DNA from 3 places in the Bacillus salitolerans genome. Region 1 is predicted to be linked to each of the others. Evidence: predicted binding sites of a transcription regulator. Region 1 holds the regulator's gene; each other region holds the start of a gene.
What was found. The regulator Rex, encoded in region 1, represses fermentation and respiration genes when NADH is low (regulators of the CRP and FNR family bind a similar motif). The targets are predictions, from matches to a motif close to TTGTGAAATATTTCACAA.
Positions count from the first base shown of each region.

Region 2: ACFSCX_RS01340 (AtpZ/AtpI family protein) is a predicted target of Rex. The motif match lies at 1,657-1,674, and genes of this name have one in related genera.
Region 3: qoxA (cytochrome aa3 quinol oxidase subunit II) is a predicted target of Rex. The motif match lies at 1,166-1,183, and genes of this name have one in related genera.

Region 1 is NZ_JBHUEM010000040.1:2,975-12,960, reverse strand. Features, by position in the region: gene groES (co-chaperone GroES) at 1-25, opposite strand, end outside; gene ACFSCX_RS16970 (CPBP family intramembrane glutamic endopeptidase) at 566-1,261, shown strand; gene ACFSCX_RS16965 (YdiK family protein) at 1,318-1,518, shown strand; gene tatC (twin-arginine translocase subunit TatC) at 1,558-2,295, opposite strand; gene ACFSCX_RS16955 (twin-arginine translocase TatA/TatE family subunit) at 2,415-2,597, opposite strand; gene ACFSCX_RS16950 (redox-sensing transcriptional repressor Rex) at 2,613-3,251, opposite strand; gene moaC (cyclic pyranopterin monophosphate synthase MoaC) at 3,271-3,753, opposite strand; gene ACFSCX_RS16940 (ABC-F family ATP-binding cassette domain-containing protein) at 3,932-5,869, shown strand; gene tsaD (tRNA (adenosine(37)-N6)-threonylcarbamoyltransferase complex transferase subunit TsaD) at 6,115-7,146, opposite strand; gene rimI (ribosomal protein S18-alanine N-acetyltransferase) at 7,118-7,594, opposite strand; gene tsaB (tRNA (adenosine(37)-N6)-threonylcarbamoyltransferase complex dimerization subunit type 1 TsaB) at 7,604-8,302, opposite strand; gene tsaE (tRNA (adenosine(37)-N6)-threonylcarbamoyltransferase complex ATPase subunit type 1 TsaE) at 8,299-8,757, opposite strand; gene thiL (thiamine-phosphate kinase) at 8,762-9,754, opposite strand; tRNA gene ACFSCX_RS16910 (tRNA-Asp) at 9,881-9,956, opposite strand.
Region 2 is NZ_JBHUEM010000001.1:274,070-284,055, reverse strand. Features, by position in the region: gene atpE (F0F1 ATP synthase subunit C) at 1-109, opposite strand, end outside; gene atpB (F0F1 ATP synthase subunit A) at 157-897, opposite strand; gene ACFSCX_RS01345 (ATP synthase subunit I) at 920-1,288, opposite strand; gene ACFSCX_RS01340 (AtpZ/AtpI family protein) at 1,290-1,514, opposite strand; gene ACFSCX_RS01335 (S8 family serine peptidase) at 1,787-4,072, opposite strand; gene ACFSCX_RS01330 (VOC family protein) at 4,273-4,863, shown strand; gene pssE (PssE/Cps14G family polysaccharide biosynthesis glycosyltransferase) at 4,914-5,393, opposite strand; gene pssD (PssD/Cps14F family polysaccharide biosynthesis glycosyltransferase) at 5,390-5,872, opposite strand; gene ACFSCX_RS01315 (O-antigen ligase family protein) at 5,978-7,429, opposite strand; gene murJ (murein biosynthesis integral membrane protein MurJ) at 7,554-9,047, opposite strand; gene ACFSCX_RS01305 (polysaccharide pyruvyl transferase family protein) at 9,152-9,986, opposite strand, start outside.
Region 3 is NZ_JBHUEM010000060.1:45,106-55,091, forward strand. Features, by position in the region: gene ACFSCX_RS25455 (excisionase family DNA-binding protein) at 1-199, shown strand, start outside; gene ACFSCX_RS25460 (hypothetical protein) at 463-819, shown strand; gene qoxA (cytochrome aa3 quinol oxidase subunit II) at 1,238-2,251, shown strand; gene qoxB (cytochrome aa3 quinol oxidase subunit I) at 2,241-4,217, shown strand; gene qoxC (cytochrome aa3 quinol oxidase subunit III) at 4,207-4,812, shown strand; gene qoxD (cytochrome aa3 quinol oxidase subunit IV) at 4,813-5,115, shown strand; gene ACFSCX_RS25485 (hypothetical protein) at 5,625-5,843, opposite strand; gene ACFSCX_RS25490 (BMP family ABC transporter substrate-binding protein) at 6,070-7,068, shown strand; gene ACFSCX_RS25495 (sensor histidine kinase) at 7,093-8,934, shown strand; gene ACFSCX_RS25500 (M3 family oligoendopeptidase) at 9,258-9,986, shown strand, end outside.

The sequences.
Region 1 (9,986 bases):
CGCGATCTCCTAATGGCTTTAACATGTGAGACAACCTCCTCAATATTATTATAATCTTATTATTAGCACTCATTAGTCTCGAGTGCTAACACAACTATTATATTAAATAATCTCTTCTAGTATTGCAAGTCAAAACTAACGATTTTGATGAAAATTTTTAACGTCTTAATCCGACAATTTCTAACAAACTTATTTTACTTAATCCATACTTATAGGTAACTGAGCATTCTTATAAATCTTACCTCTTACATTTTATCCTGCCTAGTCTATGACTAAACCCTCTACCTTTTTACTAAATATGTGAAGGAGATTCGCTAGAATTTTACCCGGTCTTTCTACTATATAGTAAGCATTATACATACAATATGTTTGTATGGACCATTTTCATTTTGGTGAAGCTTTCAGTGCTCAATCAAAACTTAACTATGGTACAATACTAAAGACTGTTTTTCAATTAGTTTCAAAAGTTTTTGGAAAAAGGAGATTGTGGCTATTGGAAACGAACTATAAAGGCCAGAACCAAACGGCAAAGAGATACTGGCTCGTGATCATTACCTATTTTTTAATGCAAATCTCAGGGTTGTTAGGAGTCCCATTGTTACTAAAGCTAGGAATTGGTGGTTCCCTTCAAGATGAAGCTGCTACATTAAAGCTCGCCTATACATATTGGATGCTGTTTAGTTTCCTCTTGGCACTAATTATTATCATACTTTTAATTAGAAAACAGCCACCACTATCAAGAATGAATCAGCCAAGCTCCATTCCCGTATCTATTATTTGGGCTTTTGTCGGTATCATTTTAGGGCTTGTATCGCAAGCAATGGCAGGGTACATTACCCAAGAGGTATTTGGGGCTGAACCTGGATCTGAAAATACGGAGTTTCTTTTAGAACTTGCAAAAGCGACCCCTCTCTTCATAGTAGTAACATCTATTCTTGGACCTATCTTAGAAGAAATTGTTTTTCGTAAAATTATATTCGGCACGCTCTATCAGCGTTTCAACTTTTGGATAGCGGCCCTATTAAGCTCGGCTATCTTCGGTATTATTCATATGGACTTTGTAAACATCCTTGTCTACACAGCTACTGGTTTGACGTTTGCTTATCTTTATGTAAAAACGAAACGAATTCTTGTTCCGATATTTGCTCATGTTTCTTTAAATACTTTTGTTGTTTTAGTACAACTTATATTTAAAGATGAAATCGAGAGATACCAACAGGAACTGGAAACACTGCAGGCATTCATATCGCTTTTCCATTAAATCAGCACATAACGATATATTTATCGAAGTATTTATCAACTGGAGGCTTTTTCAACATGCGATCACCTTTTTTAATGGGCTTATTATATTTTGGAATGGGTATTATTTTTGTCGTATTGGCGATCCAAAGTAAGACCGATAATATATGGAGCTTTCCAACCATCATTTTAATGGTAGTTGCAACATTTGATTTTGGAGTTGGAATTAGAATGATGCTAATTGCAAATAAAATAAAACAAACGAAGTCAAAAAAATAAACATAAAAAAACCTCCATTTAATCTTGAAATGGAGGTTTTTATTCTTGTTCTTGTTCTGCTCTGAGCTTCTTTTTATAGGCACCCTTTGAAATAAGAATACTAATTTCATACAGAAAAAATAATGGAATCGTAACCATCATATGTGAGATCAATTCTGGAGGGGTAATCATCGCCCCTATCACTAATAACACAAAATAAGCGTACTTTCGAACTTTTGCCAAGAAGGCTGGCGTTACAATCCCTAATCTTGTTAAAAACATAATAACAACAGGCAATTGAAACAAAATACCAAATGGAAGAGTTAACTGAAACAAAAATTGAAAATACTCATTGATTCCAATGACCTGCTGTATATCTAACCTCGATGCAAGCCTTGACATAAAGTCAACGACAAATGGAAATAAAACAAAATAAGAAAATGCAATTCCAAGTAAAAATAGAAAAACTGAAATCGGTATATAGCTTAATGTGACTTTCCGTTCTCTAGAATATAAACCAGGGCTAATAAACGCCCACAATTGATATAAGGCAATCGGAGACGTAATGACAAAAGCCACTATAAACGCAAATTGCATATATATTTTTATAGGGTCTGTTAATCGGAATGCATTCATTGTTAGCTCACTCGCTTCATCTGCTTTTTGCAGATACACAATCAGCGGTTCAGCTATGAAGAAGCTTCCAACTACTGCTAGAAAGAAGAAAACGACTACGATAATGAGTCGTTTTCTCAATTCCCCAATATGATCATAAATGGACATTTCATTTTGATTCATTGGATATCATCCTAACTTACATGTTCAGCAAATAAAAACATTTTTTAAGTACATTGGCTTGTTGAAAGCACTTCTGTTCGAGGCGCGAAGGCTTGTAAGCACCAGAAAAATCGTCCAGCTTACTTGTTAGCGTCTTTTTTCTTTTCATCGTCCTCATCATCCGCTAACCCTTTTGTAGCGTTTTTGAATTCACGAAGAGTATTTCCAGCTGCCTTTCCTAACTCAGGTAGCTTTCTAGGTCCAAAAATCAATAAAGCAACGAAAACAATTAATAAGAGGCTTCCTAATCCGATGTTTGGCATAACCAATCACCTCCTTTAATCTAATGGATAGTTTTTCAAAAAGTACACTAACGACTGTAATTCAACGGCGAGATCTATATGGTGAATTCGAACTGTATCCGGAACATTGATTCTAGCAGGAGTGAAATTCAGAATCCCCTTTATACCTAACGAAATTAATCGGTCGGTTATAGGTTGGGCAACCGATGCAGGTACTGTTAATATCGCAATTGATACATCATTTGCTAGTCGATTCTCCAATTCATCAAAATGGTATATTGGAACATCCCCAATCAACGTTCCTACCTTATTTATATCTACGTCAAAGGCCATTTCGATTTTAGTATTATTATTTTTTATAAAATTGTAGTTTAAAAATGCAGTACCAAGGTTTCCAACCCCAATCAAGGTAACCTTTGTTAGCTCATCTTGATCAAGAGTTTTCCTGAAAAAGGATAACAAATATTGAATATTATATCCATACCCCTTTTTCCCAAGTGCACCAAAATATGAGAAATCTCTGCGAATAGTAGCCGAATCAACCTTTACAGCCTCACTTAGTTCAGCAGAGGAGACTCTCGTTTTTCCTGACAAATATAAATTTTTTAAGAAACGATAATACAATGGTAATCGCTTCGCTGTTGCTTGGGGTATTTTAGACTGTTCTTGACTCAACCTTATCACCTATCATTTTCTACTCTCGGTGGTAATCCCCGCTCTTTCCGCCAGTCTTTTCAACTAAGTATGTCGGACCAATTACCATTCCTTTATCCACTGCTTTACACATGTCATATACTGTTAGAGCACACGCGGAAACTGCAGTTAACGCTTCCATCTCAACACCTGTACTGCCCTTTGTCTTCACTATACAGTCAATCTCGAGCTCATACATACTTTCTTTTTGCTTCCAATTAAATGTGATGTCGACTCCCTTTATTGGAATCGGATGACACATAGGAATAATCTCAGATGTCTTTTTAGCTGCCATTATTCCCGCGACTTGGGCAACAGCAAGGACATCTCCTTTTTGGATTTGAGAGGAAACAATTTTCTGGTAGATTTCGTTTGAGACCTCAACACTTGTTCTTGCTAAGGCTGTTCTAGTAGTATCTCCTTTAGAGGTAATATCTACCATTTTCGCATGACCTTGCGTATTGAAATGAGTAAATTCTGCCATAAACTAATCCCTCCTATGGCTAGACTTCTCTACATTGACTATACACTATTTAAACGAAAATGTCGCATATCCTTTTGTGAACATTTTACGACGAAACATACTCATGTTGTATACTCATCTATTGCCCAGCGATATAAAAATATATACACTTATAGATAGGAAACTTGAGGTGAAAAACATGATCTTACTGCAACTCAACCAAATAACAAAACACTATGGGTCTGACCTTATTTTATCGAATATAAAATTAGAAGTACAATCAAGAGACCGTATTGCACTAGTTGGTCGAAATGGAGCCGGAAAATCTACTTTATTAAAGATAATTGCTGGACATATTTCACATGATGGTGGAGAAATCATTAAACCTAAGGATGTCATGATGGGGTATTTAGCTCAACACACCGGACTTGAAACATCATTATCTATTTGGGATGAAATGCTCTCTGTATTTCAACATTTAAAAATAAAAGAAAGAGAATTACGTTCCCTTGAAGAAAAAATGGGAGATCCTAGTATATTTAGTAATTCAACTCAATACGATCGCATTCTTAAAGAATATGATCTTTTACAAGAAAGCTTTAAACTTGAAGGTGGCTATCAGTACGAGTCAGAGATTCGCTCTGTACTTCACGGTTTAGGTTTCGGTGATTTTAACTACTCTACAGCTATTTCCACACTAAGTGGGGGACAAAAAACACGATTAGCCCTCGGGAAGTTGTTATTAACAAAACCCGATTTACTAATATTAGACGAGCCTACCAACCATCTTGATATGAGTACATTAGCTTGGTTAGAACAATATTTAAGCTCATATCCTGGTGCAATCTTAATTGTTTCCCATGACCGATACTTTCTAGATAAATTAGTCACACAGGTTTATGAAATTTCTAGAACTTCCATTCAGAAATATCTCGGTAACTACAGTCACTATCTTGTGAAAAAGGCTGAGAATTATGAACGAGATCTTAAACAATTTGAAAAACAACAGGATGAAGTAGCCAAGTTAAAGGATTTCATTCAAAAGAATATTGCTAGAGCATCCACTACTAAAAGAGCCCAAAGTAGGAGAAAACAGTTAGACCGCATAGAATTGGTGGACAAGCCGTCTGGGGATGAGAAATCAGCATCCTTCCAATTTCAAATTGAACGACAAAGTGGAAATGATGTATTAAAAGTACAAAATCTAGCTATCTCCTATGAGGAAAATAAACCTACCATTGAAAATATTACCTTTACCTTAAATAGAGGAGAAAGCGTTGCTTTAATTGGTCCAAATGGAATCGGTAAGTCAAGTTTATTAAAAGGAATTTTACAGAAAATAAAGCCTAGCAATGGGACAATCCAGTTTGGATCAGGAGTTTCTATTGGATATTATGATCAAGAGCAAGCAAACTTAAAATCAAATAAACGAGTCTTAAATGAGCTCTGGGATGAATATCCTCTTGTTCCTGAAAAAGACATCCGAACCATTCTCGGTAATTTTCTTTTTTCAGGAGATGACGTGTTAAAAGAAGTATCTACCTTAAGCGGTGGCGAGAAAGCCCGATTGGCATTAGCGAAATTAATGATGCAAAAAGCGAACTTTCTTATATTAGACGAACCTACAAACCATCTTGATTTAGATAGTAAAGAGATACTTGAAAATGCATTAATCGATTATCCTGGAACGATACTGTTTGTTTCTCATGATCGATACTTTATTAACCGAATCTCAACAAAAGTACTCGAGCTAGGTCGAAGAAATGTTACGGAGTTTTTGGGCGATTATGATTATTATCTTGAAAAAAAGGCTAATCTTATTGAATTAGAGCAGTTCGAAAAGAAAACCGTTTCTATAGAAATAAATCCAAAAAAACCAGAAGTAAAATTAAGCTACGAAGAGGAAAAAGAATTAAAACGGGTAGAAAGACAACGAAAGAGACGTCTCGACGAAATTGAAACAGAGATTTCAGCTCTGGAGGCTTCAATCGCTAAAAATGAAGAGTTACTTTGTGATCCAGAAATTTATCAGGATCACGAAAAAGTACAAATGCTAAACAATGAAACGAGTCATACCAATGAAAAATTAGAGCAGTTAATGGAGGAATGGGAAGAATTAATTGAGAAAGGTGAATAAACAGTTTGTGGATAACCTAACAATAATTCTTTGCTTTCACTAAAAACACCAACAATATTAGCGTTGGTGTTTTTTTTACCCACATATACACATTGTTATCCACAATACCAACATGAAAATACGTGGTTTTTGACTAGTTTTCCACAAAACACACAATTAGTAATTCACATATCCACAGGTTATCCACAGATTGATTATTCACTACTATTATCGCAAAATAAAAAAGGCTACTCATGATAGCCTTTTTAGATACTGCTTTTGTTAAAAGATGTTAATTCTAACCCAGGATTTGCATTTAAGTCGAATCCTGAGCGTTTCCCTTTTTCATACGCAATACTTCCAGCCGCTGCAATCATCGCTGCGTTATCCGTACATAAGGACAAAGGAGGTATGACTAGTTCGACATTAGGTATCTCTTGAAACACTCTCTCTAGCTCGGCTCTTAATCCTTTATTAGCAGCAACTCCGCCCGCTAAAAGCACTTGCTTCACTCCATACTCCTTTGTAGCCTTCACAGTTTTCGTTACGAGTACATCTATTACACTATCTTGGAAGCTAGCTGCTACATTTTCAGGAGCTAACACCTCTCCTCTTTGGCTTGCGTTGTGAAGTGCATTTATGACAGCAGATTTTAGCCCACTGAAGCTAAAATCATAAGAGCCTGGCTCTAACCACGCTCTTGGCAGGTTTAATGTTGGCTGTCCTGAATGTGCTAAACGGTCAATATGTGGACCGCCTGGATAAGGCAACTCTAAAGTTCTTGCCACTTTATCATACGCTTCCCCCACTGCATCATCACGTGTTTCACCAATAACCTCAAACGAGCCATGCTCCTTCATTAAAACGAGTTCTGTATGCCCACCTGAAACAACCAATGATAATAGCGGGAACGTAAATTCCTTCATAAATCGATTTGCATATATATGCCCTGCTATATGATGTACCCCAACAAGTGGGATGCCATGTGCAAAGGCAAGTGCCTTTGCTGCGTTTACACCTATTAAAAGGGCACCCACCAATCCTGGACCCTCTGTTACAGCTATCGCATCAATATCCTCATACGAGACATTCGCTTCTTTTAATGCCTCTTCAAAAACAAGGGTCAGTTGCTCAACATGATGTCTTGAGGCAATTTCGGGAACTACCCCACCAAATCGTTTATGACTTTCAATTTGAGAAGCCACGACATTCGAAAGGATTTCTTGTCCATTTTTTACGATTGAAACCGCTGTTTCATCACAGCTTGTTTCAATTCCTAATATGATCTGATGTTTCATGAATATTCACCCACATAACTAAGGCATCCTCACCATTATCTGTGTAATAATTTTTTCGGATACCTCCATTTTGAAAACCTAATTTACGGTACAGTGATTGTGCCACATGATTCGAAACACGGACTTCCAAGGACAGCCTCTCTGAACCTAGTGCTTTTGCCAATTCAATTGCTTGATTAAGTAGCGCTTCTCCCAATTTTCTACCTCTGTAACTTGGCAAAACCGCAATATTGGTGATATGAGCATCTTCCATGACTACCCATAATCCACAATATCCTATAATCGTATTACCCTCTTGCAAAATAATATAGCTTGCATAAGGATTATTTACCATCTCATTATAAAATGCCTCATGGCTCCATGGCACTGTAAAAGACGCATGCTCAATCATTAAAACTTGATCAATATCAGCTACTGTCATTAACCGAAAGGAAATGGAATTGTTCATAAAGACCCCCTATTTGGAAGTTTCTTTGGAAGCCAACCAGTTCGCTTCAGCTTCAGCTAATCGCAAATAGCTTGGTACAAAAGAATGTGTATGTTCTGGATCTCTCATTGCTCCAATAAATGCTAACATAGACGGTTTAGGATTCCAATCCAGTTTTTCTGCAAAAACTGTTTGATTTCCAAGTTTCTGATGTAATGTCTCTTGGTGGATAGGTACATCATTCCCAATAAATAATACATTCTTATCGAGCTCTATTAGTTTTAAAACCCACTCATCGATTTGAATATTTTGATCCTCAATAATGGCTTCCATCGAGCCGTTTTTATATTCATAAAGACCTGTAAACAAATGCTGTCTCCTAGCATCTATTAACGGACAAATATAACCATCAAAATTTTTTCCATTCCATGCTAGCTGCTCTAGGCTTGAGACACTCACGATAGGAATATTTAAGGTCCATGCTAATGTTTTGGCAACGGTTACGCCGATACGTACACCTGTATATGACCCAGGTCCTTTTGCTACGACAATCTTATGTAGCATTTTTGGGGACACATCACACTCCTTCATTAAACTATCAATCGCTGGCATTAAGCGAATGGAATGGTTTTTCTTTGTATTGGTTAAAATCTCACCAACAATTTGTCCATCCCTCATGATGGCAACTCCCATTACATAGGACGACGTATCTATAGATAATATATTCATTTCTTTTCTAACTCCTCGCACAATTGTTCATATCTAACACCAACTGCTTCAAAGGTAATTTTCCTTTTTATATCGTCCATTCGTTCAATAACGATTTTTCCATACTCATTAGGCAGCTGATCCTCGATTAGATGTGCCCATTCTACGACGGTTACACCTTCTCCGTAAAAATATTCATCAAACCCCAGGTCTTCGTATGAATCCTCGACCCTATATACATCCATATGATAAAGAGGTAGTCTACCTGCATACTCTTTTATAATCGTGAAGGTAGGGCTGTTTACGTTCCGAGAGACCTCTAAACCTTTAGCGAGTCCCTTTGTAAAGGTTGTTTTTCCAGCACCAAGATCTCCCTCTAGAAGAAAAACATCACCTGGACTTGCTTGTCGGCCAAGCTTTGTAGCAATTGCCTTTGTTTCGTCCTCGTTATGTGTTATCCATTCTACAATTTTCATAGTATCACCGTGTTCCAAAATGATTATATCCTTGCTTTAATAATTGTTCTCGTCTTTTTTCAGATTGTAAAAAAACTTTTCCGGAGCCTTCTACAACTTCTCCTACTTTGGTAATCTTTATCTTTATTTTTGCGAATTCAGCCATCACTTTCTCCCATGAATTTTGTGATATCGTACCAATCAATTCATAGTCCTCTCCACCGAACAATCCCCAATTTAGTGCTCGATCAAAACCAAAAGTAAGAATATCATTAGAAAACGGGAGCTGGCTCTTATATAGAATGATATCGACATGGCTTGCTTCAGCAATTTCGATAGCCTCACTAGCTGCTCCGTCACTGATATCATTGAGGGAGACCCTATCTTGTTTGACTAACAGTTGTCCGGCTTGTACATTTGGTAATGGCATTTGATGTTTTAATACCAGGGGTGATAATTGATTCTTATTAGCCTTCTCATTTAAAAGAATATGTAAACCTGCAGCAGAGTCACCAATGTTTCCTGTAATAAACACCACGTCACCAGGCTTTGCACTACTGCGCTTTATTCCTCTATCATTCTCAACGCTTCCAATTACTGTAACATTCAAAACCAATGGTCCAAAGGTCGAGACCGTATCTCCACCAATAAGATCCATATTATACTTTTCAGCTAGATGCTCCATTCCTTTATAAATCTCCATTAGGGACTCTTCAGACCATTTTTCCGGAATAGCAATGGAGACAAGATAATACTGCGGAATCCCCCCCATCGCTGCTACATCACTGATATTCGCAGCAAGCGCCTTAAATCCAATATGAAAAGGCTCCATTGTTTCTTGTTTAAAATGAATGTCTTCCACCATTGTATCTGTACATGCAATTGTATCACTATTTTTTTCTGTCCTAAAAATTGCGGCATCATCACCAATACTCACAATTACATCTTCTCTTCGTTTCTCCTTTGGAGTAATCGCCTTTATAAATGAAAATTCATCATGAATACCCAATATGAACACCACTTTTTGAGATAATTTATTCAACAAAAATACCTTAGGAGTTTATATCCTAAGGTGCCTATTGTCATTTTCTTATTTTCCCCATAAAAATGCAAATAAAAAAACGAAAGCATACTTTCGTTAAGATGGCGGTCCCGACGGGAATCGAACCCGCGATCTCCTGCGTGACAGGCAGGCATGTTAACCGCTACACCACGGGACCGTATTATTATGTATAATGACTAAAGGTAAA
Region 2 (9,986 bases), on a different contig from region 1:
CAGGTTGACGTGCAATCCCTTCCACAGTACGAGATACGATTAAACCGTTACCAATACCAGCACCTAGTGCCGCTAAACCAATTGCAATTGCAGCTGCTAATAAACCCATTATAAAGTCCTCCTTAAATTTAACAGAAATTTTATTATTTTTTATGATTAATGGTCATGACTCACTTTGTGGGCCAAATATACCATCGTTAACATAACAAAGATAAATGCTTGAATTGCACCTACGAAAATACTAAACCCTTGCCATATCAGCATCGGTATTGCTGACATGATTGTTCCTAAGATCCCACTTCCCATACTTTCAAGATAGCCATTAGTAGCTAGTCCAGCAAGTAATCCTAGTAAGATTTCACCAGCGAAAATGTTTCCGTATAAACGAAGACCTAACGTTAGTGTGTTCGCAAACTCTTCAATAATCTTAATTGGTAAGAATACCGGGAACGGCTTAAAGTAGTCCTTACCATATTCTCCTGCACCTTTCATTTTCACACCGTAAAAATGTGAAAGGGCCACAACCATAACCGCTAAGGTTAAAGTTATTATTGGATCAGCTGTTGGTGATTTCCACCATAGTTCGTGTTTACCTTCATCAACAATGGCGAATGGTAGACCAAGCATATTCGCTACAAAGATATACATTAACAGTGTTACTCCTAATGTTAGGAATCTTCCACCTGTGTTCCAATCCATCGTACTCTTGATAATGTTGCGTACAAAATCCATGATCCACTCAAAGAAGTTTTGTGCTCCAGTAGGTCTCATCGATAATGATCGGGTTGCTATAATAGCAATAATAAACACAATAACAGCTGTAATGGTTGTCATCATCACGTTTGATAAATTGAACCAAAGCCCTAAAAACTCAACTCTAGGAGCTGTATGTTCCAAATGTGTTCACCTCTCTTCTTTGCTACTTGCGTATAGTTTGGATGATAATATCTATCATAATGACAATATAAGATGTCATTAATCCCACAATGACTCCAGCGCTATGAAAATATTCTGGAAAACGAAATGAAATCATTACTGCTAGTGCAGCTGAAGCTAGTCTTGAGAATGTCCCAATCGACATCACTTTTCTTCCCTCTGCAATGGCTTGTCCAAATCTCTCGGTTTTACGAACCATAACCCATAAGTTGTAAAGACTTAGAGCTGTACCAAATATCAATCCCAAAAAAACGGATTGATAGGGAGTAAACCCATAGCCTAGTACATAGATTGACAGCAAATAGAATATGTATTTCCGATGCCGTACAAAGATGTCTTTAATATCGGACATGTTATGATTCTCCTGAAAAGAAATGTTGGATTAATCGGAGCATACCATAGACTCCAGTTGCTAATCCTAGCAGAAGGCCAATGATTAAAAAGAGTGGAAAGGTTCCGATCATTTGATCTAACCATCGCCCCATAAAAATACCGGCGAGGATCGAACCTACTAATTGAGAAAGAATGGCTCCATATAGTGCCACAGCTTGAATAGGGTGCCGATCGTTTTTGCGCATAAACTACGCTCTCCTTCGGCTACGACAGGGTCGTTTTTTTCATAAAAAAAGGTTTGAAAAATATTGAGTTTACGCATTTGTAAACCTTATCATTCTACCCTTTGTTAGCATACAATAGCACTTTGTCAATGTCAATCAATTACCGTGAAAAAGTTCACAATCTAGACTCCAATTGTTTACAAATTGTTCACAATAGGATTTTTTCCCTTTACCCTCATAATTATCCAACATACATTATGGTTATCCAGAGCTTTTAGACAAGTGGGAAAACCTCACTTTAATTCAAATTTGTTCTTTGAACGCTCCTCTAAAACAATTGCGTCATCTACTAGAATTTCCGCTTCTATTGTGTCTTCTCGGCCCTTGTTCTTAGCAAAAACCAACGCTTTATATACTCCCTTTAAGCCTAGCTCCTTTATATTGACGCTTCCCTCTAAATTCCCTCTACTAATTTGCTGCTTATAATCTAGATACGTTATAAACCTAAAGGTATCCGGGTCGTATAGGGCAATTCCAAATTCCTCTGCTCCTCCCGGTAAATATGCTTCGTATCTATACGTATCTTGTTCATCACCGGGACTAAATTGAAAGGTCATAATCCGTGGATAGTTCGGCTCTTCGATGACAAACAGATATGGAACGTTTACTTGGCCATGTTCCGTATGGAGTGTTATCCAGTTGGAATAGATCCCCTCTTTTATAATGGACGGTGTCATATCAATTGAGATGGATACCGTTTTCTTCTCGTGTGCCTTTAAACTAAAGGGAAGTGGTAAGTCCCACTGAATTCCCATTTCAGCTTTTGGCAATTCAAAAGAGTACGATTGTACCTGATTGGTTATATTTTCTATCGTAATTAATACACTCCGCTTTGTTCTAGGATGCTCATTATGAAACATCCCTAATGAAAATGAGCTTGGATACACAAGCGTTTGTGCATGGACGGCTTTATCCACCTGGATTCGTCCTGCCCCTTGAATGACGGGCTCGTACATCTTGTTTTGATCTCCAATTCGTACCGCTGTGTTCATAAGAGATGCTTTTATTTGCTCTGGCGTCCATTCTGGATGAGCTTGCTTAATCAGAGCTGCAGCACCAGCAACATGTGGGGCTGCCATACTAGTACCTTGCAGTGATTCATAGCCTTTTGGGACTGTGCTATCAATAGCTACGCCCGGTGCAACAACATCTGGCTTAATATCCCACGTATATGTGACAGGTCCTCTTGAACTGAAGTCCGCCATCGTATCCTTTACTTGCTTATAGATTGTGTTAATGAATGAGTTCTTAGTTAGCTTAGAGCGTAAATACTCCCCATCTTCCTTAGATATAGAGACAACTGGTATGTCAAAATCTCTATCCAATCCCCCTGAAAAGCTTCCATTCGCATTGTTATAGATAATGACTCCTGTCGCTCCTTTTTCCATTGCGTTCCTCGCTTTTTCTGAAAATGGAATTTTTCCCCTTTCCACAAGAACGATGTTTCCTTTTACATCATCACCTAAATCGTCAGCCAACCCTAATTTTCCAAAAACAAGCTTCTCTCCTCGTTTAAACTTCCAAGGCTTAGATCCTTGCATGGGAGTTACTTCAATTTGTCGATTACTTGTCCCAATTGTTACATATGGAAGTTCAATAGGTGGGGTGGACGCACCTACCGATATCGCATTTAGGGCAGTACCAGGTGAGCCTACTGTCCAGATTTGCGGACCAGAATTTCCACTTGATGTAACGGCTACGATTCCGCTTTCGACCGCTTTGTTCAAGGCTATGCTTGTAGGCCAATCTGGTCCATTTACATCATTTCCAAGTGAAAGATTAATGATATCAACCTTATCTTCGATTGCTTTTTCTATTGCTGCGATAACTTGTTCTGATGTCCCCATCCCACCTGGACCTAGTGCACGATATGCAATTATTTCAGATTCTGGCGCAACTCCCTTCATCTGTCCGTTTGCTGCAATAATTCCAGCAACATGTGTTCCATGGATGGTTGGAAGGCCTTCATTGGCTTTTGTTTCCATTGGATCTTTATCTTGATCAACAAGATCATATCCACCTCTATAGTTATTCCTTAAATCAGGGTGAGTGTAGTCAACTCCTGTATCAATAACACCAACTTTGATTCCTTTTCCTGTTAAATGCTGCTGATCCGCATCTAAATACGAGCGAATTTCTTCTGCTCCAATATATGGAACACTTTGATCGATCGTTACTTGATAAGTTTGATTAGGATAAATATTATCGACACTTTGTATTTGTTTTAATTTATTTATCACTTTACGAGGTCCACTTATCGAATATCCCGTAAAGGCTACTGAAAATTGTTGATGAACCTTTATAGAAGTTTCTTTCTTTAGTAGTTCGTAGACTTCAGTTGTCAATGATTCCTTTGTTGTTATGATAACCGATTGAATTTCATCATCATCAATCTTAGGTGCTGACGGACGGTCAGGATACCGAAGTGTACCCGTTATCCCATCATTACTTGCCCCCATCAAGATTGTTGTCAAGATAAGTAATAATCCTATACTTACATACCGTAAATGAATTCCCATCATTCCCACCTCTTACCATAGGATGTGTCAGTATGCTTTGTTCCATTCGCCTGTGTTCATACACTGATTCCAACAAGGCGCCACTGCTATCAGTATAAAATACGTCACTATATTCAGCCAAAAGGATGAGGTTAATTTAAACATTTTGTTGGACGTCCATTTCACTCTTTTTTTATATAGTAGGAGGAGGAGGGATGAGAATGAAGCTATTTCATTATCATTATTGGACAGATTCAGTAGAAGAAACTGAGGATTTCTATTGGAAATGTGGTTTTAAAATTGTTCAACGGTTTGGAAAGAATAAAACGTACCACCCGCCATTAACATGGAATGATTTTAGAAAGGAACAACCCATCTTTCGAGTAATCGAGGTAAGAAAAGGTTCTGTTAATATCACGTTTGGTGAAGGTAAACGACCCATTTTTGATCATATTGGATTTTTAGTTAATAAGGCTGAACAACATTCAATATGCAAGAGGGCAATGAAATTAGGGTGGGGTACGGAGATGAACGAAAGACGCACGTTCATTCGAGCACCTTTTGGTTTACGATTTGAATTACAATGTAGAGAAGAGGTTATAGATGACATTGGCGCAAAGTTTGCGATAAAAGGGATGAAAATTGGTATAAAAAAAGAGGATGGCATCAACCAAGTAACAAGTGTGTTTAATAGCAGCTTACCTGAGATTCAATTTGTTAAAAGCGACAAGCTTGAATTACAATGTGTTCTCGTTAACGGGTTACATCAATATTACAAGGACCCAAACGGAGTTGTGCTTCTCCCCTCTTAAAAAGCGTAAGGGAGAGGGATCAACGCCCTACTCCCTCACGGATTTTCATACTATATATTATTTATAAAATCTTCAATAATTGATAACATTTGATCTCTTCCTGACTTAAATGGTTTCGGTTCAAATGTAGTTGCCTGCTGAATGATATCTTCGAGCGAGTCTCCATCATGCCAAGCTACTATATAGCCTGCTTGTACAAATTCATCTACAAGTTGAAGTTGATGATCATCATTGTGTTCTCCATATTTCTCAAGCCTTGGTGCAGCAATTACTTTTTTACCTTTTTTGATACCAGTAATGACTGAACCTGTCCCTGCGTGAGTGATGATTAACCTCGCCTCATCATATAGAGCTCCTAATTCTTCATAGCTTATAAATGGTATGAGCTTCATATGAGAACTTGTAAATTTTGTATGCCCACTTTGGACGACAATTTCATCATCAAGCTTTCCGGCAGTTTTTAAAGAATCTACCGCTTCTAATAGTCTTGTAAAAGGTAATTCATGCGTTCCTAACACAACTAATATCAATAGATAGACCCTCCATAAACCGCTTTAGGATAAATCTCCTTCATTGTTTCCCACTGAACAATAAATAAATCTGCAATAGGGTATACGAGTTTACCTGATAAAGTCGGGCTTGTAGATTTTGCGAAGCTTTCTATAAATATGACCTTCTTACCAAAAAGCTTTGCGATATAACACATTGGTACCGAAGTGTGAACACCGGTTGTCACAATAACATCAGGACGTTCACGAATAAAGAGATAGAGTGATTTCATAATGTTGAATGAAAACTTAAATAAATATTTGAATGGATAGTTCCTTGCACCATATACAAGGAACGCCATTGGGTGCTTCTCTTTAAACTTCTCCGTAATGCTTGATTTCTCAGTTACGATAATATACTCGTATTTGTTAAACAGAGGTTCAAGCTGCATAAGCTGTGTAAAATGGCCACCAATTGAAGAAATAAACATGACCTTTTTCCGTTTTTTATTTCTATCCATATACGTTCACTCCGTATTTCTTTTATCATGTGAACAAGTAATCTTCATTAGCATACATTGGAAGACTACCATTACTAATAAAGGCATTAGTTCACTAATATAATACTACTTTACCTGTAACATTAAATCTTTGCTTTTTCCATTTAACACAAAACCAAGGAAAATGAAGAAGTAAAGTGTGAATATATCTTCTTCCCAAATGTTATACACAAGACCAGCAAAATAGCTGGCAACGACAATTCCTACCATTACTTTTAGGAAATCTCCTTGCTCTTTTCTTTTCCACATGTCAAATAGCATTCCTAGTAGAAAAATGGCAAAAAGGATCACACCTATGGCTCCAGTTTGAACAATGACTTGGATATATTGATTATCAGAATAAAAATCAACATACTCAATATCATAGTCTTCATAGATTGGAGACAAATAACTTTGTGTGGCCGAATCTCCAAATGTAGCAAATCCAGTACCTGTAATAGGATGGTCTTTAAATATTTCAAGTCCCTTTTTTACGAACTCAAGTCGTCCAACATTTTGGTTAAATTTAATTATATTATCAGGGTTAAATCTTCCTTTAATCCCTTCGTCACCTTTAACCGTGTCATACATTGTTTGATTTTCACGTTGCTTTTGACCAAAATCTGTTGTTTCAGCAATTTTTACACCTAGCTCCGCAGGAACTACTACAAATAAGATCGCTGAAACTGCTATGATCGCAAGTTTCTTAAGAAAACGCCAGTTTCTAGATAGAAGCAAGTATACTAATGTTGCGACGGTTAAGACAATTAGCCCTCCTCGTGAGTACGTTAAAATCCAAACTCCGAAGAATAGCACTAACCCAATATTTAATACTTTGGCCGTTCTGCCTTTTTCAAAAAACGATTTTAAATATAAGGTGATAAGGAACATAAACATCATAAGTAACCCTAATGCATTCGGGTTGCCGATTAGACCATATATTCTAATTTGGTTTGTTGAAGAAAGCGGTAGATCAATCCACGTTTGCGGAAGAAGTACTGTACGTATAGATACTTTTTCGATTAAACCATGAATACATATAATAGCTGCCACTGCGAATGAAGACCATAAAAATTTTCGAATGTCGTCCTTTGTAATATCCAACCGTCTTACAATATAAATTAACAAGAATAGTAGTAAAAATGCTCGAAGCTGGAATACTAGTGCAACCGGAGATACATTATTTACAAATCCGATTACTGCACCAAAAATACAATACACAATAAAAGCCCATTCAAAGACATTTAACTTAAACCAACTTTTCCAATCTTTCCTTGTACTCCATAATACTCTTAGAAGAGCTACAAAAATAATAGCGTCTCCAATCAGTTTTAGACCAGGGTTTAGTTCTATCAATATTGGCCTTAACGGAATATAAGCGAGTAAGATGATCATTGCATTTTTCGGATAAAGCCAAGTATAAACCGCAAAGCTAAGTGCGATCAATAACCCTAAATATTCATTAGGGATTAATGAGCCGATTAAAAAGATAAGTAAGCTTAACCATAAAAAGTGTAATTCTCTCCAATTAAATGACATCTTTTTCTCCTTCCATTTCCACTACTAATTTTATATTTTTGCTCTGTTTAAGAATGTATTGTGATTTTCACATATCGGAAAGCGAGCGTCATGTCTACGGATTAACAGGCAAGTTTAACAGAACCTATTTTTTAATAAAGGTTAATAAAGGTTCACACTTGATCAAGAATGAAGCTAACGCATACGTTATTACTCCAATCACAATTATGATGAGTGTAAACAGATAGGATGAAAACATAACCTCTATATAATTTCCTGCAAAATAGATGGCAGAATACATAATCGTGGTTGCAATAATCACTTTCAAAAATTCAAGTCCTAATTTTCTCATTGGAAGTCCTCCAATGATGTTAACGAGAATTACAAAGCAGCTGCCCACATACAAGAATGCAACAACCGAAGAGGAAAGAGCAAGACCAATGTACCCAAACCATTCTGAAAATATGAAATTAAATAGGACTTTAAAAAATATAGATGCTAAACCTACATATAATATATAATGACCCTTTTGAATGGAATAAAATGCTTTCGTAATAACCATATGTAGACTAAAAAATAAGATCGTACCAAGATAATAGATTCCCACCTTACTCGTTGCTAAGGTAGAAGCTTCATTAAATTCTCCGCGTTCATATAAAATCTCAATAATTTGTGGCATCAAATATAGCATACCTATCAGTGATGGCAGGAGAATATAAAAGATGGTTGATAACCCTTTTTCAATCCCATTTTTAAACATGTCATTATCATTTTTGGCAGCAGCACGCGCTAAAATCGGTAACACAACCGTTCCGACTGTCACACCAAAGATTTGCTGCGGAAACTGTACGACACGAAAAGCATAGTTCAAATAGGACAAAACACCTTCACCAAAACGATTGGCAAAGAAGCTATCGATAAGCAAGGAAACTTGTCCAATTGCTACAGTGATTCCAATTGGTAAGAACACCTTGTAAAAACGCTTCACATCTTCCCAATCAGTTTTGTTCTTTAATGTAATAAGTTTTTTCGGAAGCAAAGCTAAGTATTTCACACATAATGAAATGAGAGTTCCGGCAATATAACCAATTGCCGCACCATAAATACCTACTGGTTTTGCTAATATAACAATTCCACCAATTGTAAATAGAACGACTATGGTTTGAGAGAATACAGACCAAGAGAAGCGATTGACGGCATCTAAATAACCTTCTAAAACGGCATTTAGACCTACAAATACAATCGTCCCAAAGTAGATACCCGCAGTCCAAACTAATACATCGTGGGCATTGTCACTAAAATTGGGGTATATGGCTGGTAGTAATATTGGAGACAAAATTATCCCTATTATAGAGGCAATCAGTCCTATAATAAAGGTTCCTTTAAATACTGACGTAATATGTTCCGATTCTTTCCCCTTATCTTTTGCACTAATATAACTCGGTACAAACGTATCCTTCATCCCGGTTACCATAAATAAAATTAGCATATTTGCCGCTAAAAATGACGATAGGTAAGCATCTGTAATCTCTGTTGTACCAAAGTAATAGGCAATGAACATATCACGTAGCATACTAGAAATCTTCAAGAAGAAAGTTGCAAATATTAATAAAAAACCAGTAAATCTGAGATTTGCCATTTGTCTCCCACTTTCAAATGCGATCACATAATCAATATAAAACAAAAAGAAGGTATTTATAAAATCTATATGTTACATACTTTTTGAACTACCAATCCTTTGCTCTATCTTTGATTCTTTTGGACGAATTGTTTTAGAAAATGACTGCCACTATTAGAACGTTTTATAAGGTCTTTTGATATTTGTTGAATTTGTGATTGATGAGCTTCCCAATTGTTCGTAATAGAAGATTCGATAATGGTCTTTAATGTATCTTCCTTTTGGAGATCATCCATCGCCATCGAATAAATTTTTCTTCCAATCATCTCCATAAAATGGATCACCTTATGGTGATATCCAACCCCTATAATCGGGGTTTCAGTAATTAAAGCGAGTATCAACGAGTGAAGCCTAGTCCCAATAACTAGGTCTTGCTTTGCACTAATTTGCAGGAGATCCTTTGGACCTAAGTTTTTTTCAATGATCTCCACTCGTTCTCCATGCTCCATTTCCGAAGCGATATGCTTTGTAACTTCAACGTCCTGAGGGAACTTTGTTGAATAGAACGTAATTTCGAGTTCTGGATTGGAAGTAAGTAATGTATCGAGATTTCGAGCCATTCCTTTTACATAAGATTGATACCTGACTTGATCTGCTTGTGGCCAGTAATTCTCATGATAATAAGGAACTGCTGTCACCCCGATTTTTCGTAATTTCGTTGATCTCAATCTTTTTTGAGTAATAGGCATAGAAAAAGCCGGATCAGGAATAACGTTTATCGCTTTCTTACATCCGATATGGTTAAGTAGTGCCTTTGATTTTTCGTCTCTTACTGAGACGAAGCTTGCCATATTCACCAATTTTTTTATAAAATACTTCCCAGTTGAAGTAGTGATTGGACCAGCTCCCACACCGTATACGACGACATGACAACCTGCAATCTTACTAATCATTCCAAGT
Region 3 (9,986 bases), on a different contig from region 1:
ATTATCAGTATCAGAGGCTTATGTTCTAAAACTAATTAAAGAAAAAAGAGTCAGGGCTCTTTTCGATGGAAAGGATTATATCCTTTATAAGGACCAATTCGATACTCATTTTAACCAGCTGGAGAAGTATTTAAAATTAGTTGAAGAATTACATAATGAGCCCATTCCAGAAGATATCGATATTCGGGATGAGGACTAGACAAAGTATATTAGCTAGAATTTTGGACTAAGCCGGTATGGCCAAGAGTTTGGTCGGTAAAGTGTTGGATTCGGCCTGTATTTTGTATTTTCGACCGATAAGATATTGGATTTGACTGCTATTAATGATTCACTACTGCATATTAGAGAAAATAAGACTAAGAATTGGGTATTTTTACATAAAGTGTATGTAATTATGATGCTTAAGAACATAAATCAAGCAAATAGTATAAAGGAAGGATGATGTATAAGGAGGGCTCGCAATTGAAGGTAAGATATGTGATGGTGGTTATGTTTTTCGCTTCATTTAGTATTTTAACCGCTTGTAATATGTTTCAAGACAATATGACTGATAATGTAAATTATAGTCCAGTTCGCTATGATGAGAAAAGATACGATTTTGATAATGACGGCGAAACGGATTTTATGGATACAGAAACTGACCGTCAAAGAGCCAAAATGATGGACAATGATTATTTCTCACCTGATGGGAATTATGGAGATCCAGATGAAGCTGACGGGGTTCATGAGGGAGACAGACGGGAAAATCAAAATTTCTTGGAAATGAATAATGATCAACCCGACTATAAACGAGGAGAAATGAAAGGGAAATTAAATTAAAGTTTTGTTTATGAAGATAATGATGTAGGATGGAAACCACAGTTCAGAGGAAACTGTGGTTTTTGTGTTTTAGTGATCAATGGATTAGCCTCAAAATTGATGAAAAAGCCTAAACATTTTTCGATGTGATTGTTTCCAACAAGGAGTTTCGAATCGCCATTTTTCTGTCACATTCTTTTCTCATTTCTGTCACAGCCTTTCTTTTGAAGGTGTGATATTATTCACTTACAGGATGATTCATCTAGGATAAAAAAGAACCGAATATTGTAAAAAAGCTTGTGAACAGGGAGTAGCAAGCTATATTATTTATAAAAGTTTGTGAAGAAGTGAACAATATTTGACTATTTTGTGAAATATTGAACAAACTTTTTCCTGCTACTCACAAATGAAAGGAAATCAATATTACTCTCTTAAGGAGATGAGAAATATGAAACTCAAGTTTGTATTTTTTACCGCACTCATGGGGCTTTTCTTATTAACTGGTTGTGAAACGAATATGGTTGTATTTGAACCAGAAGGCCCTGTAGCAAGGAGTATTACTGAGCTTATAAACTGGTCACTTTTTTGGATGTTATTAGTTGTTGTCGTTGTATTTGGTCTGTTCGGGTACATTGTTTGGAAATATCGTGAAAAGCCAGAAAATATGGATTATGAACCACCTGAAGAACACGGGAGTACGCTTTTAGAAATCATTTGGACTGGAATACCAATTCTAATCGTCATTGCGTTAACGATACCAACCGTTACAACATTATATGATCTTGACGATGTGCCAAATGGTTATGAAAATAAAGAGCCGATTACCATTCATGTAACTGCAGCTGATTGGAAATGGATTTTTAGTTATCCCGATCAAGGAATAGAAACAGTTAATTATGTGAATATACCGGAAGATACACCAATTGATTTTAAGCTAACTTCTGCGAGTACGATGCAATCATTCTGGGTTCCGGCGTTAGGTGGTCAGAAGTACGCAATGGGTAAAATGGAAACTCAAATGTATTTAATTGCCGATAATCCGGGTTCTTATTTTGGACGTAATTCAAACTTTAATGGGCGCGGGTACACCGATATGGAATTCGAAGTGTTAGCACAAACACAAGAAGATTTTGAGAAATGGATTATAGATGTTAAGAAAACTGCACCAACACTAACAGAGAGTAAATATGAAGAACTGTTAAAGCCAACACACCTAGGACGTTTAACATTTACGGGTACACACCTCGTATGGGTGAACCATGCCAAAAGAGATTCGAAAACATATACGAATCCTGAGCTTTATAGGTACCACGGTTATCAAGGAAAGACCTTTGAAGAAGAAGATAATTACAAAAATAATACAAGTCAAGATGATAAACAACATGACGATCATGTGGAACAACAACATAATGTAGAAGACAAAGATGGGGGTGACCAGCACCATGGGCATTAGATGGGATGATGTACTCATTACAGGCGATCCATTAATTCTAGGAGCACAAATTTCAATCGTCTTAACAATGATTGGTTTAATTGCTGGAATAACGTACTTGAAAAAATGGAAGTGGCTATGGACTGAATGGCTAACTACCGTCGATCATAAACGGATTGGGATTATGTATATTATTGCTGCCATCCTCATGTTTTTCCGTGGTGGGATGGATGGTCTTTTGATGAAATATCAAACTTCAAGACCAGAGATGGAATTCCTATCATCACAGCACTATAATGAAATCTTTACAACACACGGCGTTATTATGATCTTATTCATGGCGATGCCATTCTTGATTGGATTAATGAATGTTATCGTTCCATTGCAAATTGGAGCAAGAGACGTAGCTTTTCCGCAATTAAATGCTTTAAGCTTTTGGTTATTCTTTAGCGGAGCGATGTTATTCAATGTTTCGTTTGTCATTGGTGGTTCACCTGATGCTGGCTGGACGTCCTATTTCCCACTTGCAGGTAAGGAATTTAGTCCAGGAATTGCGAACAACTATTATGCCGTTGCACTTCAGATTGCAGGTATTGGTACCCTAATGACAGGTATTAACTTTATCGTAACAATATTAAAAATGAAAACAAAAGGTATGACACTTATGAAAATGCCGATGTTCACTTGGACAACGTTGATTACGTCGGTTATTATCGTTGCTGCGTTCCCAATCTTTACAGTAGCACTTGCGTTAATGACATTTGACCGTTTATATGGTACTCATTTCTTCACGTTATCTGGTGGAGGTAGTGATATGCTCTGGGCGAACCTATTCTGGTTATGGGGACATCCTGAAGTATACATTGTTGCATTACCTGCTTTCGGTATTTTCTCAGAGGTGATTGCAACATTTTCAAGAAAATCTTTATACGGATATAAATCAATGGTTTATGCGATTGTTGGAATTGCCTTCTTAAGTATGATAGTTTGGGTTCACCATTTCTATACAATGGGTTCAGGACCAGCGGTTAACTCGTTCTTCTCCATTACAACGATGGCTATTGCGGTACCAACTGGTGTGAAGATGTTTAATTGGCTGTTTACGATGCGAAAAGGTCGTATAAGGATGACAAATGCAATGCTTTGGGCATTAGCCTTCATCCCATGTTTCGTTATTGGGGGAGTAACAGGCGTTATGCTAGCAATGGGAGCAGCTGACTATCAATACCACAATACATTATTCTTAGTCGCTCACTTCCACTATGTATTAATTCCTGGTGTTGTGTTCGCTGTATTTGCTGGACTTTACTACTGGTGGCCGAAGATGTTCGGTTTTATGTTAAATGAAAAAATCGGTAAATGGCACTTCTGGTTATTTGTGATAGGTTTTAATGTAACCTTTATGCCAATGTTCTTCTTAGGATTGAGCGGGGCGACAAGACGTGCTCACACGTATTCTGTGGAAGCTGGATTCTCTGATTTATTCTTGTTGTCAGCGATTGGTTCTGTTGTATTAGCAGCAGGCTTTGCAGCATTCTGTTACAACATTTACTGGAGTATTCGATATGCAGACCGGAACATCTCAAGTGATCCATGGGATGCAAGAACACTTGAATGGGCAACTGCTTCACCCGTTCAATTCTATAATTTTGCGAAGCTTCCAGAAGTAAAATCTATTGATGCATTCTGGTCTATGAAAAAGAACAATGAAGGTTTAACTCTTAAAGAGAGTGAGATTGAAAAGATTCACATGCCTAGTAATTCAGGGTTGCCTTTTATCATGTGTGTTGTATTTGGGATAGCTGGTTTCTTCTTAGTCTTTGAGGCACACATTTCTGCACTCATTGCCGGAATTGGAATTATTGCGGGATTAATCGTTCGTTCGTTCGATTACAACGACGGATACTATGTAAGTGTTAAAGAAATTAATAAGCAAGAGAGTACGTGGAGAAATGGTGAAGGAGAGGTGCACAATCATGTCAGCTAGTTTAAATACCTCTTTACCTTTAGAATATCAATCTGAGCAAAGCCGCATGAATATTCTTGGTTTCTGGATTTTCTTAGGAGCGGAAATTGTCCTTTTTGCAACACTCTTCGCTGTATATGGAGTACTAGGAGGGAATTATGCAGGGGGGCCAGAGCCGAAAGACTTAATCATGATCAAAGAAGTGATGATTCAAACGATTCTACTGTTAACAAGTAGCTTTACATGTGGTGTTGCCATATTTGAAATGCGCCGAAATAATGTGAAAGGCCTTATCACGTGGCTCATCATCACGCTCCTTTTAGGGGTAGGGTTTCTATATATGGAAATAATGGAATTTAACCATTATGTACACCTTGGTGCAACGATGCAAACAAGTGCCTTCCTATCTAGTTTCTTTGTATTACTTGGGACTCACGGAGCGCACGTTGCCCTAGGGATAGGCTGGGCGACGATGATTATTATTCAGTTACTAAAACGAGGATTAACCCCAGTAACAGCTCGTAAGACATTTATTATCGGTCTTTACTGGCACTTTTTAGATGTAGTGTGGATCTTTATCTTTACTTTCGTGTATTTGAAAGGATTGGTGGGGTAAATGGAGAAAAATGTGAAACGTTTTCCGATAAGTCATGTTTTCGGCTTTGCCCTTTCGTTAGCGTTAACGTTTGTGGCAGCTTGGGTTGCCATTAAGACGAATTTATCCTTCACGATTGTGATGTGGATTATTGGTACTTTAGCTGTTATTCAAGCAGGTTTACAGCTATTCATGTTCATGCACGTAAATGAAGGAGAGGACAATAAGACGCAAATTATTAATATAGCGTATGGTGTATTTTGTGCCATTGTAATCGTGCTTGGCTCCATTTGGGTCTTATCATCAGGGCATGCTGCACACTAATAAATATAAAAAGATTTTGCTGTAAACAGTCCAATTTAGAATTGGGCTGTTTTTTTTAAAAGTTAAGAAAGATCTGTTGTTTAGTTTATACAATGTTACGGCTAAATCCAGCTCTAGCACCCAGCCAAGATGAAATGACGACGATTTTTGCCATTTCATCCTACTCGAGGGAAAAAGAAAAATCATTTTTTCCTTGGTCAAATAACCTGTCATGAATATAAGGGAAAACCACCCTTTTTTTCATGACAGAACATTTGCTCTGTCCTAGGCTAAACGGGACGCCCTGAGCCTTTTGTTCAAAAAAAGTTGAATTAGAATCAATGAGTGTTGTGGGATGTGTCAGCATTATTGCAATAACAGCAGTGACGCTTTGATTAAGGATATAATTTCATTGTTTCTACTAATAAATAGTAAAAGGACCACCCATATAAAACGTAGTTTATATGGGTGGTCCTTTTATTTTTCTTTATCCGTGTAACCTAAATATATAGTAGTGTGTTTTGTTTGGTCTATATTCGTTGCCGGTTACCACTAACTTCTTCCATTGAAGAAATAAATAGGAAAAATCCGAACGTTAAGATGGAAGATATCATGATGCCTAGACCGATCGCGAAAAAGTAGTCATGATTGATACCGTTACCAATAAAACCCATGAGAACAGCTAAGAAACCTAAAATAAATCCGAGTGATGTTACTAGCTTTATTGTACTTAGTTGTTTATTATTCATACGTACCATCTCCTTACTAATAATTTTAACTTCGTTCACAAATTTGTCAAACTTTTTTCGGGTAGAATAAAGCCTATTTTTATTCTTGATATATGGGACGAATGAAAAAAATGTCGAAATTGGCAGTAAATTCTTTATTTATATGAAGAAAAAACTCCATAACTTCTGTATAATTAAAGCTGTATACGATTGTAAGGGAAGAGAACAAAGGTAGAAGGTGAATCATATGCAACAGTCCAAACAGCTTAGACTCATATTAATCGTTTCGATGATTGTTGTTTTTACACTTATCATAATACTGGCTATAAAAACGAAGGTAATTTTAAATGAAGCCATTTTTGATGGTACAGCCGAGGAAAACACGATATCAATTCTTACATCAGATGTCATTGTGGATCAAAGCTGGGGAAGCTTAGCTTACAAGGGAAAGTTAATGATAGAAGAACAGTTCCCGGTTCGTGTAAGCCTTTATAGTGAAGTGAATACAAAAAAATTGATGAAGGAAAAGGTGATAGAGGCCATTCAAAATGATTCAAGTGTCATTATTGGACATGGAAGGGAATTTTCGGGTGTCTTTACAGAAATGGCACCAAACTATCCTTCTATTCAGTTTGTGACCGTTCATGGAAAAGCCATACACGACAACCAAACTGTTTATACATTTGATCAAGTAAATATTGAGTATTTTGCTGGATTGTCTGCAGCTCTCAAGACAAAAGCCAATACAGTTGGGGTTATTGATTCTATTCCAAATGAAGAAAAGCTGGGAGGCTTTGAGTTAGGGTTATTGCACTATAAGCCAGAAGTTACTCTTTTATATGACTATGTCGGAAGTCGTGATAATGGCGAAAAAGCGATTGAAATCATGGACCGATTTATTAGTCAAGGAGTGGACGTCATCTACTCGAAAGGAAATGGGTTTAATCGCAATGTCATTGATTATGCAAAAAAGAAGAACATCTTTGTCATAGGATATCTGGATGATCAATCATATATGGCAAAGGACATCGTTTTAACAAGTGTTTTAAATGATGTGTCACAGGTTTATGTAGCCATTATGAATGACCATTTTAGTAAGGTAGGTATTCCATCTGGCACCGTGGTGTTGAATGAGAAGGATGGGGTGTACAAGCTAGCACCATTTGGTCCCATGTTTTCAGAGGATGAGAAACAGTATATTCATCATGAAATTCAAAAGTTCTACGATGGGGAATTGTCCTTTTAAAAAGTAGATTAGGGGGGGAAGTTAATGAATCGAATTCAAAAAAATATGTCGTTCCGAAGTAAGATCGTAACAGTCCTCCTAATGATCACTGTTATATTAACTAGTTATTCCCTGTTCCTTGTTCATGATATTGAGAAAATCAACACTGTTAGCGAGAGCATCCAGGATACGAGTATACCTGAGCTCATTTGGTTATCGCATTGGGAAGAAGAACTAACGATAAAAAAATTCATGGTCCAAAATTATATAGATAATGATCTTTGTTGTAACTTCTCTGATACATATAAATCAACTGATGATAACGAATTTGCGCATATTCATGGAAAGGTTCCGGAAACGTTAGAAGATGTAAAAAGACAAGTTGCACTATTAGACTTTTTAATCGTGAATAATGTTCAAGGACTTGTCGAATTCGATGATAAGCTAGCGGCAAAGGAGTATATTGAAGCGACCTATCTTCCGAAATTGGAACAATTGAAGCAGGATATTGTCGATAGAAAGGAAGCATCATTTGGTTTTTTATCAACAAGAGCTGACAGATTTTCCGAGATTATACAACATTCACTATGGTTACTTTTATTATTGACCGTATCTTCCATTATTCTTTCCATCTTTTTTTCTTTTCGAATAAGTGCAAGTATCACTCGTCCGATTGAAGCGATGACGAAGAAAGTGGATCAAATTGCAAATGGGGATTATGGTTTAACGATAAACGAAAGAACTCAAGTAGAATTACAATACCTAACTCATTCGATTAATCAAATGTCGTTAAGATTGAAGGACTCGTTCCATACAATTATGATGGATAAAATGTATCGTGAACAAATTTTAAATTCATTACCGGTAGGAATTATAACGTATAATGATCAAACTGGTACTTATTCTTTAAATAGTACGGCTAAATGTTTGCTTGAAATAGAGGACCTTCTACTAAAGGATGAGGATGAAGAAAACAAGGCGTTTTGGAGGATTCTATCTTCAAAACAAATATGTAACAACATAAAGGTTACTTTTACATCTGAGCGAGGGATATTTACATTATTAGTTTCACAATCCTTTTTAGTGGATAGTCAGGGAAATGTCATTGGTAGAATTATGCATTTTGTTAACATTACAGAAACAGAAGAATTAGAGGAAAGAATGCATCAATCAGAGAAGTTGGCATTAGTTGGTGAAATTGCAGCAGGCGCTGCACATGAAATCCGAAATCCATTGGCTGTAATCCATGGGTTCATCTCCTTAATGAATCAATCTCTTTCTGAACAAGAAAAAGAACGATTTCAATTTCCTTTATTGATGAAGGAAATAGACAGGATTAATTTAATTATCGAAGAGATGCTTTTACAAGCAAAGCCTGGGGCACCCATATTAAAAGAAAGGTATATGGAAGATATTGTTCAGGAATTTTTACCATTAATACAACAGTGTATTGAAGGGGGCGACATAACGTTATCAGTCTCTTTGATAAGAGAGCCGGTTCTCGTTGATTCCAAACAAATGAAGCAAGTCTTCCACAATCTGATTCGAAATAGCATTGAGGCGATCGGTGATAATGGTAACATTATCATTTCTTCAAAAATTAACAACGGTTATTATAAAATTACCCTACAGGATGATGGTCCAGGTATTCCTGATTATATGAAGCAAAGAATATTTGAACCATTTTCAAGCTCAAAGGAAGAGGGAACTGGACTTGGTTTAACCATTGTTCAAAGAATCATTGAGAATCATAATGGTGATATTGAATTAATCGATTCTTCTGAAACGGGTACAACGTTCATCATTTCGTTGCCATTAAAAGATGCGATACCAACAACTGAGGCAGGAGCTTCATTGAATAGGATTGAAAAAAGTGTAACTGTATAACAGTTGCACTTTTCTTTTTGATTAAACGTATAAAAAAGTTTTCCGCCAGTGAATGGGCAAGTAACCTGGAATCCAAGCTGCAGCACCCAGCCACTCGAGGGTCAAATAACCCTAAAATGAGAAAAAAGGAAAAAGCACCCTTTTTCCTCATTTAGGAACATTTGCTCTGCCTGAGGCTAAACGGGGCGCCTTGAGCCTTGTTCCCTCGTATTCTATGATATGGTGCAACCAGTGTTTCTGTATTATAAAGTTTTTGGAAGGGAAGAGGAATACTTTATCCATGGGTAGAATACCTAATGAACAAGGAAAAGGGGGAAGAGAACATGAAGTTTCAAGACTATGAATATAGACGTCCTGTAAGGGAAGAAGTAGAATCACAGTTTAATGCATTATTACTTAACTTTGCAAATGCAGAATCGTTTGAGGCACAAAATGAGGCGATGAAAGAGATAAGCAGGCTGAGAAATGATGTAGATACTATGTTCAATCTCTGTTCGATTCGACATACCATTGATACAACAGATGAATTTTATCAAGCTGAACAAGATTATATGGATGAATTTCAGCCAGTTATGCAAGGTATGACGACAAAGTTTTACAAGGCACTTGTAGATTCAAAGTTTCGTAATCAGCTTGAAGACAAGTGGGGAAAACAATTATTTTCACTTGCTGAGGCTCAATTAAAAACATTCTCTGATGAAATTGTTGAAGATTTACAGCAAGAAAACAAATTAGCTTCAGAGTATACGAAACTAGTTGCTTCAGCGAAAATCCTATTTGATGGAGAAGAAAGAACGTTAGCCCAATTAACACCATATGTAGAATCAAAGGATCGTAATGTCCGTAAAGAAGCAAATGAAGCCCGATTTGGATTCTTTAAAGAGCATGAGGATAAGTTTGATGAGATTTATGATAAGCTAGTGAAGGTTCGTACGATGATCGCTAAAAAGTTAGGGTTCTCTAACTTTGTTGAGCTTGCTTATTTACGATTAGCTCGAACGGATTATAATGCCGATATGGTAAAGACCTTCCGTGATCAAGTGCATCAATTC